One region of the Exiguobacterium sp. R-39 genome, then DNA from elsewhere that is predicted to be linked to it. Evidence: riboswitches for the same ligand, from Rfam matches in the RefSeq annotation. Region 1 holds a riboswitch; each other region holds the start of a gene.
The links. Region 1 has a riboswitch for lysine ahead of ACP26N_RS01215 (amino acid permease). Riboswitches for the same ligand answer to the same signal wherever they lie in the genome.

Region 1 (5,173 bases):
AAATCGCAATCGGGATGAATGCCCGTTTAAAGTGATACCAATAGTTCACTGAGGTCGCCTCCATTTTTCTTTTATCTTATACGATTTTTTACTGTTTGATATGCTTTTCTAGATTATTTCTTTTTCAACATCCATCAAAAAAAGCCGACTCCGTTTGAAACGGAATCGACTTTTACCTTACGAACGCGGATGTTTCGGGAATTCCATTTCTGAATAAGGAACGACCGATGTCCGGTTTTTAAATTTATGACCTAACCAGAAAGCAAGGAATAACGGAATACCGACATATGTCGCGGCGATTCCAACCCAATCAATTTGATCCGCGAGGAATGCGGCATAGTTTTGACCGACGATGACAAGGAAACAAAGTCCGAAGGCAAAGAGCGGTCCAAACGGGAAAGCAGGTGCAACGTACGGCAAGTCACTGAGTGAATGACCTTGCGCAAGGAATCCTTTACGGAAACGGTAATGGCTGATCGCGATACCGAGCCATGCGATGAAACCGGTCATCCCGGAAGCATTCAACAACCAGAGGTAGACCTGTCCGCCAAACATCGATGTCAGGAAGCAAAGTGCGCCGATTGCCCCAGTTGCGAGCAAGGCATTACGGGGAACACCGTTTTTCGAGACTTGTGCGAACATTTTCGGCGCGTCACCTTGGCGTGCCAATGTGTACAGCATCCGTGTCGATGCGTACATCCCGGAGTTCCCGGCTGATAAAACAGACGTCAGGATGACGGCGTTCATCAATGCTGCCGAGAACGCGAGACCGGCTTTTTCAAAAACAAGTGTGAACGGACTGACTGCTACATCGGTAATATCGTTTGAAACCAGGTTCGGACTTGTATACGGAATCAACATGCCGATGACAAAAATCGCAAATACATAAAAGAGAAGAATCCGCCAAAAGACTTGTTTAACAGCTTTCGGGACGTTTTTTTCCGGATCTTCGGATTCGCCTGCCGCGATTCCGACAAGTTCGGTTCCCTGGAAGCTGAAACCGGCGACCAAGATGATACCGATAACGGCTGGAATGCCTCCGACGAACGGTGCATCACCTAATGCAAAGTTTTTAAAGCCGACCGGCGCTTCTGATGTGAAGACACCAAAAATCATCGCGACTCCGACAATCAAGAAGATGATGACTGTGACGACCTTGATCATCGCGAACCAGTATTCGGCTTCACCGAATCCTTTAACGGAGAAGTAATTTAAACCAATCATCAGTAACAAGAAGATGGCACTGAAATAAAAACCTGGAACATCCGGGAACCAGTATGTCATGACGATTTGGGCCGCAACGAGTTCAACGGCAATCGTGACTGCCCAGTTGTACCAGTAGTTCCAACCGAGTGCAAAACCAAACGATGGATCAACGAACTTCGCACCGTAGGTCGAGAAGGAACCGGCGACCGGCATGTAAGCGGCCATCTCACCAAGGCTCGTCATTAAAAAGTACACCATCAATCCGACGATCGCATACGATAACAGGGCACCGCCCGGACCGGCAGCTGCAACGGACGCACCGGAGGCAATGAATAAACCGGTTCCGATGGCTCCGCCAATCGCAATCATCGACATGTGACGGGCTTGCAGACCGCGTTTTAATCCTTCTTCAGTTGAATCGAGTTTTCTTTGGGGTTGTAAAGTATTCATCTTATTCGCTTCTCTCTTTTTTAAATTTTTGAGAGGACACTTTTTGAATCGAAAAAAAACAAAAAGCGCCCTCACCTTCCAGAAGGAAGATGAGAACGCAACATAGTAAAAAGGATGCGCCCCATTCTACCGTCGTGAAAGATAGCTCCCCACAAGTCAGATCTGACCTGTGACAGTATTAGACCTGTTCGATCTAATCCCAATCGATCATCTTCAAAGCGATGATTGATTTCGGCAATTCTTCCTTTTCAGTCACCTCATCTGCCGCTTGACGACATCTGTGACTGTACTTATAAGAACTGCAACCTCCATCCCACTGGTTGAGTGAGAACTAATTAAGTTAGTTATAATTTCGTTATTACTTCGTCATTTTACACAAAACGTCTTCAAATTGTCAATTCTTTTTTTGAAATTCCCGCTATCCGTGGTAAAATTCCGTAATTTTTAGTACACTAAATTATAGAAGTTAACCGAGAGAAAGGATGTTGCTTGAATGCCACAAGAACGTGATCAACTGACCTATCGATTAGAGGAACAAATGCGGGTCATTCTCCGGACATTACGCCGCGAACTCAACCGACTGTTTGAAGGAACCGCGACGCGGAGTGAATTTTTCATTTTGCGCAGCCTGTCCGAAAATGGTCCCCAACGTCCGACTCTACTCGCAGAACAGTTTGAGCTTGCGACAAGTCAGGTAACGGCTTTGACTGATCGTCTGTATAAAGCCGGATTCGTCACGCGGACGCGTTCGACGGACGACAGAAGATCGATTGTTTTAGCATTGACGGCCGAAGGTGAAGCCGCTTTCCACGAACTTGAAATCGTCCGCCGGAAATATCTCCAAGACCGTTTTGGTACACTCACCGAAGAAGAGCTTCATGCGATGGTCCAGGTCTTCGATAAGATCCTTTTAACGATGGATGAAGAGGCTGTTTCTTCCTAAAAATTGTTTTAAAAAAATATTTATTTTTTTCGCTGACAAAGTTCACTTGACTGTGTACTTTGTCTTTTTTTTCGACTTGCCATGTTTCCCTAAACATTTTTCCATTTCTTGCCGTTATTAAAATGGGTATACTAGAACTATCTTATTGGAAATGCGTTTACGAGGAGCTGGGAGGATTTGTTGTCCATCATGAATAATTTCATCATCAATTTTTGTCTACTGTTTACAACGATCACTCTTTTGTTTCTACCTTTTCGAAATCACCCGCGGATTACACCGAACACGAATCTGAACATCCGACTCGTGTTAGGCTTCATCGCCGGATTGATTTCTGTACTCTTGATGTTCAACAGCATCCAGATCGATGTCGCCCGGATTGATTTACGAATTGTCCCCATCGTCATTGCCATGATGTTCGGCGGCTTACCTAGTGCACTCGTCACCGGCACCATGATTATCGCAACACGTTTTGCCCTGACGCCTGTCGAACAAATCGATGCTGCCATCCTGTCAACAATCGTCATCGCACTGTTCATCCTGACGATTGCCATCGTCCGGCGCTACATCCGGATGACCTTCTGGAACTTCGAACTGATGATCGGGATCGGTATTCTCTATTCGTTGCCGGCTATCTATCTATTGACGAGCAGTTGGACGACCTTCATCGAAATATCACTGGCTTACATATTTTTTAACCTGATTGCCGGTTTTGTGACCTATCACCTGTTGACAGAGTTGCGACGCCACTTTGAAAACATCCAGTATCAACAAAAGCTCGCCATGACGGATGCCTTGACGGGCCTCGCTAACCGGCGCCGGCTGGATGATTCCTTGTCCCTTGTCGGTTCAGCAGAAGACGGGTATTCGCTTGTCTTGATTGATATTGATTTCTTTAAGCACGTCAACGATACGTACGGTCATGATGCCGGAGACGATGTTTTACGGCAACTCGGTACGACATTAGCATCACTGGCACGGCCGGATGATTTAGTCGGGCGTTACGGGGGCGAAGAATTTTTAATCATTCTCCCGAATACATCACTCGTCGATGCGAAAAACATTGCTGAGCTTGCCCGGACGACGGTCGCACGAAATCTGTTCCCGACGACGGCGGTCCCTGACTTACAGATTACGATTTCGCTGGGTATTGCACATTCCAGCAGCTCGCATACGTCTCTTGAGGCTTTACAGCAGGCGGATAAGGCATTGTATCATTCGAAAGACAGCGGACGGAATCGGAGTACGAATTACACCAAAAAACTGGAACTCGAACAAGCCTGATCACTGCCCTTTCCCGTCACTCGGTGAAAGGGCAGTCTTTTTTAGGTATTCTTTTCTACTGTTCCAGCCGATTGTTCCGGAAAACCGATACTTTTGACTGTTCCGAAAACAATCATCCGGCTGAGCTGGTCCGCCATATAGGCCCCTGAATAAGGACGACCGTTTCGTAACCAGGAAATCAATAGTCCGAGCTGTCCACCGATCACGTAGTTCAATAATAAATCACGATCAACCAATTGGGTTTCATTGACGGCATGTGCTTCAAACACACGTTGATAGTTTTCTTTTAACGTATCCAAAAAGCGCGAAATGAACGTTTTTACCGGACCATTCAACAACATCGTCCGGTAAAATTGTTCATGTTGCTCAATATGGATGAAAAGCCGTTCGAAATAGCGGCTGACCCGTTCGAGCGATGGATAGTCCGGTGATGTGATTCCTTGAATCCGGATCGCTTCCACAAGAAGCCGCATATGATCGTCTACAATCTGATTCATCAAATCATATTTATCTGTAAAGTGTGCATAGAACGTCGATCGATTGACAGCCGCCCCATCCGTCAACATCTTGACTGTGATCGTTGAAAAAGGATGATGGTCAAGCAAACGAAACAATTCTTTTGTAATACGGTCACGTGACCGCTTTGGTCGTGGATCTTGCCCTGGATTCATCTACTGGAACCACCTTTTTTTGATATTGTATCCGTTCTCATCGACTTTTCCAACACTTTGTCGGAAATTGTCGGTTGTATGTTGATTCCTTCTCCATATAATTAACTATATTAACTACTCCTCCCCCAGAGGAGTAGTTTTTATGTTACGACTGGGGAACTCAGAGTACACGAAAGAAAGGATGCATTTCATATCATGAACATGAAAAAAGTATTATTGATTAACATTTTGACACTGGTTGTTTTAATCGGTGGAGGCGCGATCGGCTATTACTACTACGATCAGGCGACAAGTTATGTGAAAACAGACAATGCCAAGATCGACGGAAAAATGATTACAATCGCAAGTCCCGGTGCCGGTAAACTGACGGACTGGACAGCAAAAACAGGTCAAACGCTCGACAGTGACACAACGTTAGGTCACGTCATGATGGCACAAGCTGGTCAAAAACCGGTCAGCACGGCTGTCTCTATGCCAACTAAAGCAACGGTCGTTCAGTCGATGGCGACAGAAAACGGCGTCGTTGGTGCAGGAACACCACTTGCTTATGGTTTTAACTTAAATGAGCTTTGGGTAACAGCAAACGTCGAAGAAACAGAGATCGATGAAGTTAAAGTCGGAC
Region 2 (5,173 bases), 300 kb from region 1:
TTTCCCGGCAGAACGGGCTGAAGCGTACGCTGAAATCTGACGAACCGGAAAGTCGAGTTCCGCCAGGACTTGTAACATTTTTTGACCAACGGCGCCGGTTGCGCCAATGACTGCGACATGATACATATGATTTCCTCCTTACAGGTCGAATGCTTGAGCAATTGCTGCGACGGTCCGTTCGATGTCAGCTTGGGCAATCGTATATGAGATGCTGATCTCTGATGTTGTAACCTGATAAAACGTGATGTTTTCGGCCCGGAAAATCGCAAATAATTTCGAAGCGACGCCGGTTGCGTCCCGCATGCCGATTCCGACGACCGATAATTTGGCATGTTGGTTATGACGATCGACTTTGACGGTCGGGAAACGATTGATGATATCCTGCAAGGCCTCTTCCAAAAACTCTTCTTCGTCTAACGGACAAGAGAAGGAAAGGAAGATGTCACTGTCAAACGTCGTCTGACTGATCATATCAATGTTGACGTGGCGACCTGACAACAGTTCAAAGATATCCGCGACCGCTGAATTCGTCTGTGGAACGTGTTTGATTGATACCGTCAGGACGTTTTTCGTCACACTGACACTCGTTACTGCTTTCTGTTCCATCGTTTCCGTTGCCTCCATAATCCAAGTCCCTCTTTTCGATTCTAGTGTTTTTCCGACGAAGATGTGGACGCCGTATTTTTTACCGAGTTCGACACTGCGCATCTCCATGACTTTTGAGCCAAGAGCACTCATTTCCATCATCTCATCGTATGAAATGTGCGGAATCGGCTGCGCTGCAGCATGAATCCGTGGATCTGCCGTATAGACACCGTCAACATCCGTATAGATCTCACAACGTTTATCAAGGACGGCTGCTAAGGCAACGGCTGTCGTATCTGATCCGCCGCGTCCGAGTGTCGTGACATCCCCCAGTTCATTGACCCCTTGGAAACCGGCGACGATGATCACATCGTAGGTTTCAAGTTTTTTCCGGAGCAGTTCACCGTCGATTTGTTTGATTTTACTTTTCGTATGCAGCCCCATCGTACTGATGCCGGCTTGGGCTCCCGTTTGCGACAAGGCTTTTGTCCCGAGTGAATTCAGCGCGATGCTGAGTAACGAAATCGTCTGTTCTTCTCCGATTGCAAGCAGACGATCCAGTTCGCGCCGTTCCGGCCGGTCGGTAATCGCTTGTGCTTGGGCAATCAATGAATCCGTCATTTTCCCCATCGCTGATACGACGACGACTAATTTCTCCCCTTGATCCGTCCGATTCTTCAAATAATTCGCAATTGACTGAATCTGTTCGACAGTCGCAACCGAACTACCACCAAATTTAAGTACAGTTGTCACAATCCTATCTCCTTTTGTCCCGAAACAGAAAAAAACGACGGGCCGGTAGGAGCGTTCCTACGGCCCGTCGTTATCACGATCGGACAAACGATGACAGTGTCATTCGTTCTTTTACGTAAGATAGCGCTCCGAAACGTGGGTTTCGGCAGTACAACGGATCTTAACCGTTGTACCAGCAATCAGGAAAAAGCATTTTCCTGTTCACTTCGGCGGATTTCCCCTTTCACATCACTTGGCATGCTTGCCTTTGTAAGTGTTGCTACTGATGTCATCCGCGCCTCTATCTGTCGGTTGTTAGTTACAGTTATAGCAAACATTTTTTGTTAAATCCAGTGATTTGCCAAACTTTTTTTGAATTTTATCATTTTTCAAGGTACTTCTTCGCTAATGTGAGTTGTTCCCGGACGGCTGTAAAACCGGTCCCGCCGTAACTTCCCCGTCGTGCGACGGCTTGAACCGGATCGAGCAACGGATATACATCTTCCGCAATGACCGGATGGAACGTCTGATACGTCGACAGCGTCAAATCTTTTAAGAAACATCCGCTCTGCACACAATGTAGGACGGCTTTCCCAACGATTTCATGCGCTTCCCGGAACGGAATCCCTTTTGTGACCAGATAATCTGCCAGTTCCGTTGCATTCGAGAAGTCTTGCATCGTCGCCTTCTTGAGCGCTTCTGTCTTAAACGTAGCGGATTCGATCATGCCTGTAAAAATTTGAACGGATTGTAACACCGTATCAGCGGTATCAAAGACACCCTCTTTATCTTCTTGCATATCTTTATTGTAAGCGAGCGGAAGAGCCTTCATCGTCGTCAGGAAGCCCATCAGGTTACCATAGACACGTCCTGTTTTACCGCGAATCAGTTCTGCGAAATCCGGATTTTTTTTCTGTGGCATCATACTCGATCCCGTTGAAAACGCGTCGGATAATTCGATGAATGAAAACTCCTGTGAAGCCCAGATGATGATTTCTTCGCAAAAGCGTGACAAGTGCATCATCACTGTTGAGGCGATACCGAGATACTCGATGACGAAGTCCCGGTCCGAGACCGCATCCAGACTATTCGGATAGACCTGTTCAAAACCAAGCAGCTCGGCTGACTTGAACCGGTCAATCGGGAAAGTCGTTCCCGCCAGTGCCCCTGCACCGAGCGGCGACATCCGGATCCGCTTTAAGTTATCCGTCAACCGATCGGCATCCCGTTCAAACATCCAAAAGTAAGCGAGCAAGTGATGTGCCAGTGAAATCGGCTGTGCCCGCTGCAGATGGGTGTAACCCGGCATGACCGTCTCGACATGTTGCTCCGCTTGTTCCGTAATGACGGATTGCAGATTACGGATGCTGGTCAGGAGTTCGAGAACATGTTGTTCCATCCAGAGATGCAAATCAGTCGCGACCTGATCGTTTCGACTGCGCGCCGTGTGCAGCTTCCCGGCAACGGGACCAATCTGTTCCGTCAGCAACCGTTCAAGATTCATGTGGATATCTTCGTCAACCGTCGTGTAGACGTGCTGATCGAGTGTCGTTTTTAACTGTTTCAGCCCGGCTTCGATTTGTTGCCACTCGGTTTTCTCAAGAATCCCTTGTTCATACAACATCTGTGCATGCGCAAGACTCCCTTGCAAATCAACGGCGGCTAATTTCTGATCAAATGAAATCGATGCGCCGAAGGCTTCCGCTTGAGCGGAAGCACTTTCCGTAAAACGTCCGCCCCATAGTTTCGTCATTTTTTCACGCCTTCCTGACGATGGACACTGGCATGTGTCGCAATCGCAAGACCATGCAATTTAATGAATCCTTTCGCTGCTTCGTGATCAAAGGCATCTTCTTTTGTGTAGGTCGCGAGTTTCTCGTCGTACAATGAAACGGCTGACTGACGTCCTGTAACGGTTGCATTCCCTTTATAGAGTTTGACACGGACTTCGCCGGTCACGTCCTGTTGCGTTGCCGTCAAGAAGGCCTTGAGCCCTTTCGTCAGCGGAGCATGGAACAATCCGTTGTAAATCGTTTCTGCATATTGTTTGCTGAGAATCGGTTTAAAGTGTGCGACATCTTTCGTCAATGTGATGGTCTCAAGGGCTGCATGTGCTTTCAGTAAGACCGTTGCACCCGGGCACTCATAGACTTCACGTGACTTGATTCCGACCAAACGGTTTTCGACATGATCAATCCGTCCGACGCCATGTGCACCGGCGATAATATTCAGTTCGGTAATCAGTTTTGCCAGCGGATACGCTGTACCATTGATTGAAATCGGGACACCTGCTTCAAAACCGATGATGACTTCTTCCGCTTGATCCGGTGCGTCTTCCGGTGCGACCGTCAGGGCATAGGCATCTTGCGGCGGCTCTGTCCATGGATTTTCAAGAACGCCACATTCATTACTGCGTCCCCATAAGTTCATGTCGATTGAATACGGGCTGTCAAGATTGATTGGAATCGGTACATCATTTTCTTTCGCATAAGCGATCTCTTCTTCACGTGACCATTTCCATTCACGAACCGGCGCGATGACTTCGAGTGACGGATCGAGTGCTGCAACCGAAACTTCGAACCGGACTTGGTCGTTTCCTTTTCCGGTACAGCCGTGGGCGACTGCTGTGGCACCGTGGGCATGAGCCACTTCGACCAGTTTTTCAGCAATCAACGGACGAGATAAGGCGGAAATCAGAGGATAGGCTCCTTCATAATGCGCACCGTACTGAAGGGCCGGCAAAACAAAGTCATTTGCGAATTCGTCTTTGACATCAAGAACGATGGATTCGATTGCTCCGACAAGTAACGCTTTTTCTTTGATGACTGACAAATCTTTTCCTTCGCCGACGTCCATGCATAATGCGACGACGTCATAATCCTTGCTCAACCATTTGATGGCGACTGAAGTATCGAGTCCACCCGAATACGCTAAAATCAATTTTTGTTTTGTCATTCTTATTTCCTCCTTGAATTCGACTGTATCTGTCTGTATAAAAATTCACTATGAATTATATATATACATAGACTTTCAAAAAAAGAAACCCTTTTTTCAGGATTTCTTAAAAAATCAGCGTTAAATTTTTTTCTCCATCGTCCGGTGCGGGATGCCGGCATCGTCAAATTCATCGGAAACAATTGCATAACCAAGCCCTTGATAAAACGGGATTGCCTGGACCTGGGCACCGAGTGTCAAAATCGTCCGCCCTTCACGGCGGGCAATCCGTTCCATCGCCTGCATCAGTTCGCCACCGTATCCTTTTCCTCTTGTCGCCGCAAGTGTCGCGACGCGTTCGACCTTCATCCGTTGCTCATCATACGGACGCGTCCGCCCCGTTGCGACAGGACGATTCTGCTCATCGAGGACGAGCAGATGAATCGCTGTTTCATCGTGTGTATCATATTCCAAATGGCGGGGAACCCCTTGTTCCTCGACGAAAACCCGTTCCCGGATCATTCGGACTGCTTGTTGCTGTTCGGCTGTTTTCACTTGAATCACTGTCATGTATGTAATTCCTCCTTTAATGCTTCTACATAAGCTTGTGCCTCTTCATACGTTTGGAATAATGCCTGGGCATTGTTTTCACTTCCGCCGCCACGTCCATTAAACTGCTTAAGATGAGTTTTGGCAAATTGCCCGAGATGAATGGAACCGGCACTGCACATGAATAATTTTTTAGCTGTCTCGTTCCAGACGAATCCTGTCCGTCCTGCTTCGGCTACGGCTTTCAGCAGTTTTTCCGAGAAACGGATGTCTTCCTTATCATGTCGCACAGTCAGGACCGGTTCGTCCGTCGCCAGAAGTTCTTTTAAGACCGCTTTGACATGAGCATCTTCAGCCTGTCCGATTTGACGGT
Region 3 (5,173 bases), 280 kb from region 1:
TCCATCTCCGGAAAATGATGTGAACTCATCAAAATGGCTTTCCCGCGTTGCCGTTCGTTGTCAATCAAGCTTAAAAAACGTTCCTGCATCAAGGGATCAAGTCCACTGGTCGGTTCGTCAAGCAGATAGACCGGGGCATCCTTCATGAAGCAGCCGACTAATGCCAACTTTTGTTTCATCCCTTTCGACATCTTCCGGATTTTCGTTTTCGTTTCGAAGGGAAACTGTTCCAGCAACGCCGATTGACGTTCCGGTTTGCTTTGATGGAGTTGCTGCATCAAATGCAGGACCTGTTCACCCGTAAAATCACCCGGTAAATTAATCTCACCCGGTAAATAACCGACAATTCGTTTTACCTCCTGTGATTGGTTCCAACAGTCATATCCACCGATGGTCGCATGACCGGAGTCTGCTTGAATCAGCCCCATCAATTGCCGGATTGACGTTGATTTCCCGGCTCCGTTCGGTCCGATAAAGCCGAACACCATACCCGGTTCGACCGTAAAACTGACATCAAATAAACCTCGTTTCGGCGCAAATTCTTTCGTCACGTGTTGCAAATGAATCATCCGAATCGCCTCACTTTTCTGGTGATTGCCGTTAGTACCTTATACCCGTTTTGGTACTTCTTGGGACAAATCCACCCGATAAATCACGAATCGTTCGTCGTGATTTTTTTGGAAAAGTTCTTTCAGACGGACTTCTTCCACCTGTTCGAAAATCGTCTGATGCTCTAAATAATACCGGTATTCGTCTGCCGGGTAATACAAAATCAAATCGAGCGGACGCGGACGCCGTTCAACGGATGCTAAGATTTGATCGACAACCTTCATGAAAATTTGGACGGAAAACGGATTAAAAAAGTAACATTTCGTGACATCATCCGGAATCGGATAAGCTTCCGCATACGTATGTTCAAAACGGATGCTGCCTTGACGTCGCTTCATCTTTTTCATGTAAGTTGCTTGATTCATAAGGGCATTTTCATAAAATTGTCCATTCATCTCAACACCGATGACGGAACAATCAAACCGATCATGCAGATAAAAGTTCAACCGTCCTTTTCCGCAGCCGAAATCAATGACCGTATCCGTATAATCGAAGGGATAGACGGCACATAATTCCTCCAGCGCTGCATAAGGCGTCGGTTCGTACCGGTTATAATGGCTGAATGCATTATAAAGATGCTGAATATCAATCGTCTCGATGCGTAGCCGTTCTTCGTACTCTTTTTCATTCATATTTGATTCCTTCTTTCAAGCATTGTTGGTTTCATCGTACTATACTATGGATGTAAGCATTTCATTCTATAAGGGGGACTATCCAATGATCGTTGTTACGAATCGGATTAAAGTCAAAAAAGGAATGGCAGCAGCACTCGCACCACGCTTTACCCGTCCGAGTGGTCTTGACTCGATGAAGGGATTTGTTCGTGTCGAAGTTTTACTGACACAAGGTCTCGAAGAACACGATGAAATGAACGTCAACATGTACTGGGAAGACATGAAGGATTTTGAAGTATGGCGGAACAGTGATGATTTTAAAGAGTCACATAAGCGTCCGGCACCGTCAGACGGCAAACAAGAAGAATCTCCAATGCTTGGAAGTGAAATCATCACGTATGAAGTGGCTTCTGTCAAAGAACGAACTTCTTTATAATTCATGTCAGAACCGCCTTGCCTCCAATTTGGTCGCAAGGTTTTTTTATTCTTAAGAGACCCCTCACTATATTGATATGGGTTTAAATTGTATGTAATACCATTATTTGTTATCATAGGTCCAATACAGAAAGAGAGAGGACTTATCATGCTGAATTCATTATCGATTTTTGAACAGGCCATCCGCGCCTTACCGATTGATCGGTCCTTGACGCGCCAGGACTTGTTCACAGACGGTTTCCTATTACAACAGGAACAGGAATTATCCGTTTACTACTCACCAATCGGAGAATATATCAATCGCTCTGCCAAAATAGTCTTCATTGGCATCACACCAGGATTTGAACAAATGCGCATTGCTTATGAAGAAGCGGCTGATGCCTTCCACCATGGTGCAACAATCGAAGAAGCATCGAAAATCGTCAAATACAGTGCCAGTTTCGCCGGTCCCATGCGGCGTAATTTGACAATAATGTTAGATGAACTCGAATTAAATCGTCTGCTGAATATTCCTTCAACAGCCACCTTATTTCATGCAAATCAGAATCTGTTGCACACGACTTCGATTCTGAGACATCCTGTTTTTTACCGGGACAAAAATTATACGGGACATCAACCAAAGATTGACCGAACACCGTTGCTGCAACATTACGCGTATGAGCACTTCGCAGCGGAATTGAATCAGTTACCCCACCCTGTCATTTTGGTCCCGTTCGGACGTGTCGTCGAGTCAACTGTCCGGACATTGCTTCATCAGGGACGAATTAAAAAACATACTGTATTATTTGGTTTCCCGCATCCTTCTGGTGCAAATGGACACCGGAAGCGACAGTTTGAAGAAAATAAAGACTATTTGATGAAGCAGTTAACTTCCTACTTCGATACTTAACAAACAGCCTTAATTTTTTAAAAGAAATTAGGATAAGATTTTCCTATAAAAAGAATATGACTATTCTATCGATGAGGTAGAGGCGCGGTGTTGATGAGTATTTGGTCTGAGGATGACAACGAAGACGATCAAAGAAAGGTGATGCCGCCGAAGTATCGTCACGTGTCAGACGTGACCATGCTGGTCGAATCGGGAAAGACCCGTTCGATTGCCATACGCATGTTGTATGGAGCGCTCCAATTCGGCTAAGAAAGACGCATCCAGCAAGGGTGTCGGCTTTGTTGCCGGTGCCCTTGCTTTTTTCTGTGCAACGGGTCTCATCTTCTAAAAAAGGAGGAGGAACCACAACAATGGTCAACTATTCAGATTCTATCATTGCGCTTGTCCCGGCAATCGTTGCCATCGTTTTAGCAATTGTCACACGAAAAGTCGTCATTTCACTTGGTGTCGGCATTTTGATTGGTGCCTTACTGCTTCACAGCTTCAATCCGGTGGATACCGTTGTTTATCTCGGAAAAAACATCTTCAGTCTGTTTTGGGCAGACGGTGCGTTAAATGAATGGAATGTCTTATTACTCGTTTTCTTACTGTTACTCGGTGTCTTGTCGACACTGATACAAACATCCGGCGGTGCCCGTGCTTTCGGCGAATGGGCGACGACACATTTCAAGACGGCACGTGGTGCAAGGCTTGCCGCTTTCGGATTAGGTATTTTGATTTTCATCGATGATTACTTTAACAGTCTGGCCGTCGGAAATGTCAGTCGTCCGTTAACGGATCGTCGCGGTGTCTCGCGCGCCAAACTGGCGTATATCATCGATTCCACCGCTGCACCGGTCTGTGTCATCAGTCCATTATCGAGCTGGGGTGCCTTCATCATCTCGATTATCGCAGGAATCTTGACGACCCATTCAATCACTGATTACTCGGCGTTCAGTGCGTTCCTGATGATTGTGCCGTTAAACTTCTACGCCATCTTCGCTTTGTTACTGACACTCTACATCGCTTATACGGGAATTGCCGTTGGACCGATGCGGACGCACGAGTTGCGGGCCTTACAAGGTGAATTGTTTGACGCCAACAAAGGGACACCAATTGGGATGGCAGAAGAAGTCAAGGAACACGATGGCGGTAAAGTCCGTGACTTGGTTGTTCCAATCGTCGTGTTAGTCATTGCGACCATCACAGCCCTTCTTTGGACAGGTGCCCAGGCACTTGCGGCTGACGATCGGCCTTTTTCGTTAATCGGCGCCTTTGAAGCAACAGACGTGACGCGCTCACTTGTTTCTGGTGTCATCATCAGTTTAGTCGTTGCGTTCCTGATGATGATCGGTCGGAAAATTCCGGCACGTGATTACCGCATCAGTATCTGGGCGGGCATGAAATCGATGTGGCCCGCTGTCGTTATTCTTTTGTTTGCCTGGACGATCATCGCGGTCATCGGTGACATGAAGACCGGGGATTATCTCGCAAGTTTCATCAGCAAATCGATTCCCGCTTCTTATCTGCCGTTCCTTCTATTCGTGATTGCCAGTATCATGGCATTCTCGACCGGAACGAGTTGGGGGACGTTCGGAATCATGTTACCGATCGGAGCCGATTTGATCATGGCGGTTGATCCAAGTCTGTTGTTACCAACACTTGCTGCTGTTCTTGCCGGATCTGTCTTCGGGGACCATTGTTCACCGATTTCCGATACGACGATTCTCAGTTCGACCGGTGCCGGTTCGCATCATATTGATCACGTCACGACCCAGTTGCCATATGCCTTGATTGGTGCAGTGACGTCGGCTGTCGGATATCTCGTACTCGGTGTCACCGGTTCGTCCCTATTCGGCTTCATCGGTGCCCTGATCGCCTTCGTGATTTTCCTCGTCATGCTGAACGTCCTGTCACGACGCGGCGACGTCCCGTCGCAGCTACGTTCGGAGTAAGATGCAGTAAACACACCATCCAAAAAGCCGGACCTGATGAATTCATCGGGTCCGGCTTTCTTTATACGATTTTTTTTAATTTCAGACCATTAATGCGCAGACTTCGTTCGCAAACGCGACCGGATCTTCGATTGGTAGTCCCTCCATCAATAATGCTTGTTGATACATCAACTTCGTGTACCGCTCAAATTTCGGACGGTCTTCAACGTACGCTGATTCAATCGCCCGGAACACATCATGTGATGTATTTAATTCCAGGATTTTGACGGCGGCGACGTCCTGGTTGTTCGGCATCGCTTTGAGGATTTTCTCCATCTCGATCGATACTGCACCATCCGTTGCAAAGCAGACCGGATGTGATTTTAAGCGGGTCGAGGCTTTGACTTCTTTGACTTGTCCTGCCAGTACCTCCTGCATCGCTTTAAACATCTCGGCTTGTGTCTCGGTCGTTTCCGCCTGTTCCGTCTGTTCAATTCCGAGGTCGCTGCTCGTGACAGACTTAAACTCTTTTCCTTCATAGTTAAGAAGCATTTGAATGGCAAACTCATCGATTTCTTCCGTAAAGTACAGAATATCGAAGCCTTTATCTTTCACGAGCTCTGATTGCGGCAACTTATCCAACCGGTCCGTGCTTTCGCCTGACGCGTAATAGATATACTTTTGATCTTCCGGCATCGCGGCGACATACTCTG

Region 2: linked by a shared signal. The riboswitch ahead of ACP26N_RS02660 (aspartate kinase) and the one ahead of ACP26N_RS01215 (amino acid permease) in region 1 are both predicted to bind lysine.
Region 3: linked by a shared signal. The riboswitch ahead of ACP26N_RS15700 (Na+/H+ antiporter NhaC family protein) and the one ahead of ACP26N_RS01215 (amino acid permease) in region 1 are both predicted to bind lysine.

The regions. Positions count from the first base shown of each region.
Region 1 is NZ_CP187965.1:203,498-208,670, reverse strand. It holds gene ACP26N_RS01220 (hypothetical protein) at 1-49, opposite strand, end outside; gene ACP26N_RS01215 (amino acid permease) at 178-1,656, opposite strand; lysine riboswitch at 1,791-1,975, opposite strand; gene ACP26N_RS01210 (MarR family winged helix-turn-helix transcriptional regulator) at 2,150-2,599, shown strand; gene ACP26N_RS01205 (GGDEF domain-containing protein) at 2,789-3,880, shown strand; gene ACP26N_RS01200 (TetR/AcrR family transcriptional regulator) at 3,922-4,551, opposite strand; gene ACP26N_RS01195 (HlyD family secretion protein) at 4,747-5,173, shown strand, end outside.
Region 2 is NZ_CP187965.1:506,112-511,284, reverse strand. It holds gene ACP26N_RS02665 (aspartate-semialdehyde dehydrogenase) at 1-126, opposite strand, end outside; gene ACP26N_RS02660 (aspartate kinase) at 139-1,338, opposite strand; lysine riboswitch at 1,452-1,629, opposite strand; gene argH (argininosuccinate lyase) at 1,700-3,070, opposite strand; gene ACP26N_RS02650 (argininosuccinate synthase) at 3,067-4,272, opposite strand; gene ACP26N_RS02645 (GNAT family N-acetyltransferase) at 4,393-4,821, opposite strand; gene ACP26N_RS02640 (alanyl-tRNA editing protein) at 4,818-5,173, opposite strand, start outside.
Region 3 is NZ_CP187965.1:3,005,686-3,010,858, forward strand. It holds gene ACP26N_RS15680 (ABC transporter ATP-binding protein) at 1-569, opposite strand, end outside; gene ACP26N_RS15685 (methyltransferase) at 609-1,241, opposite strand; gene ACP26N_RS15690 (heme oxygenase) at 1,327-1,659, shown strand; gene ACP26N_RS15695 (hypothetical protein) at 1,807-2,547, shown strand; lysine riboswitch at 2,617-2,792, shown strand; gene ACP26N_RS15700 (Na+/H+ antiporter NhaC family protein) at 2,898-4,481, shown strand; gene htpG (molecular chaperone HtpG) at 4,563-5,173, opposite strand, start outside.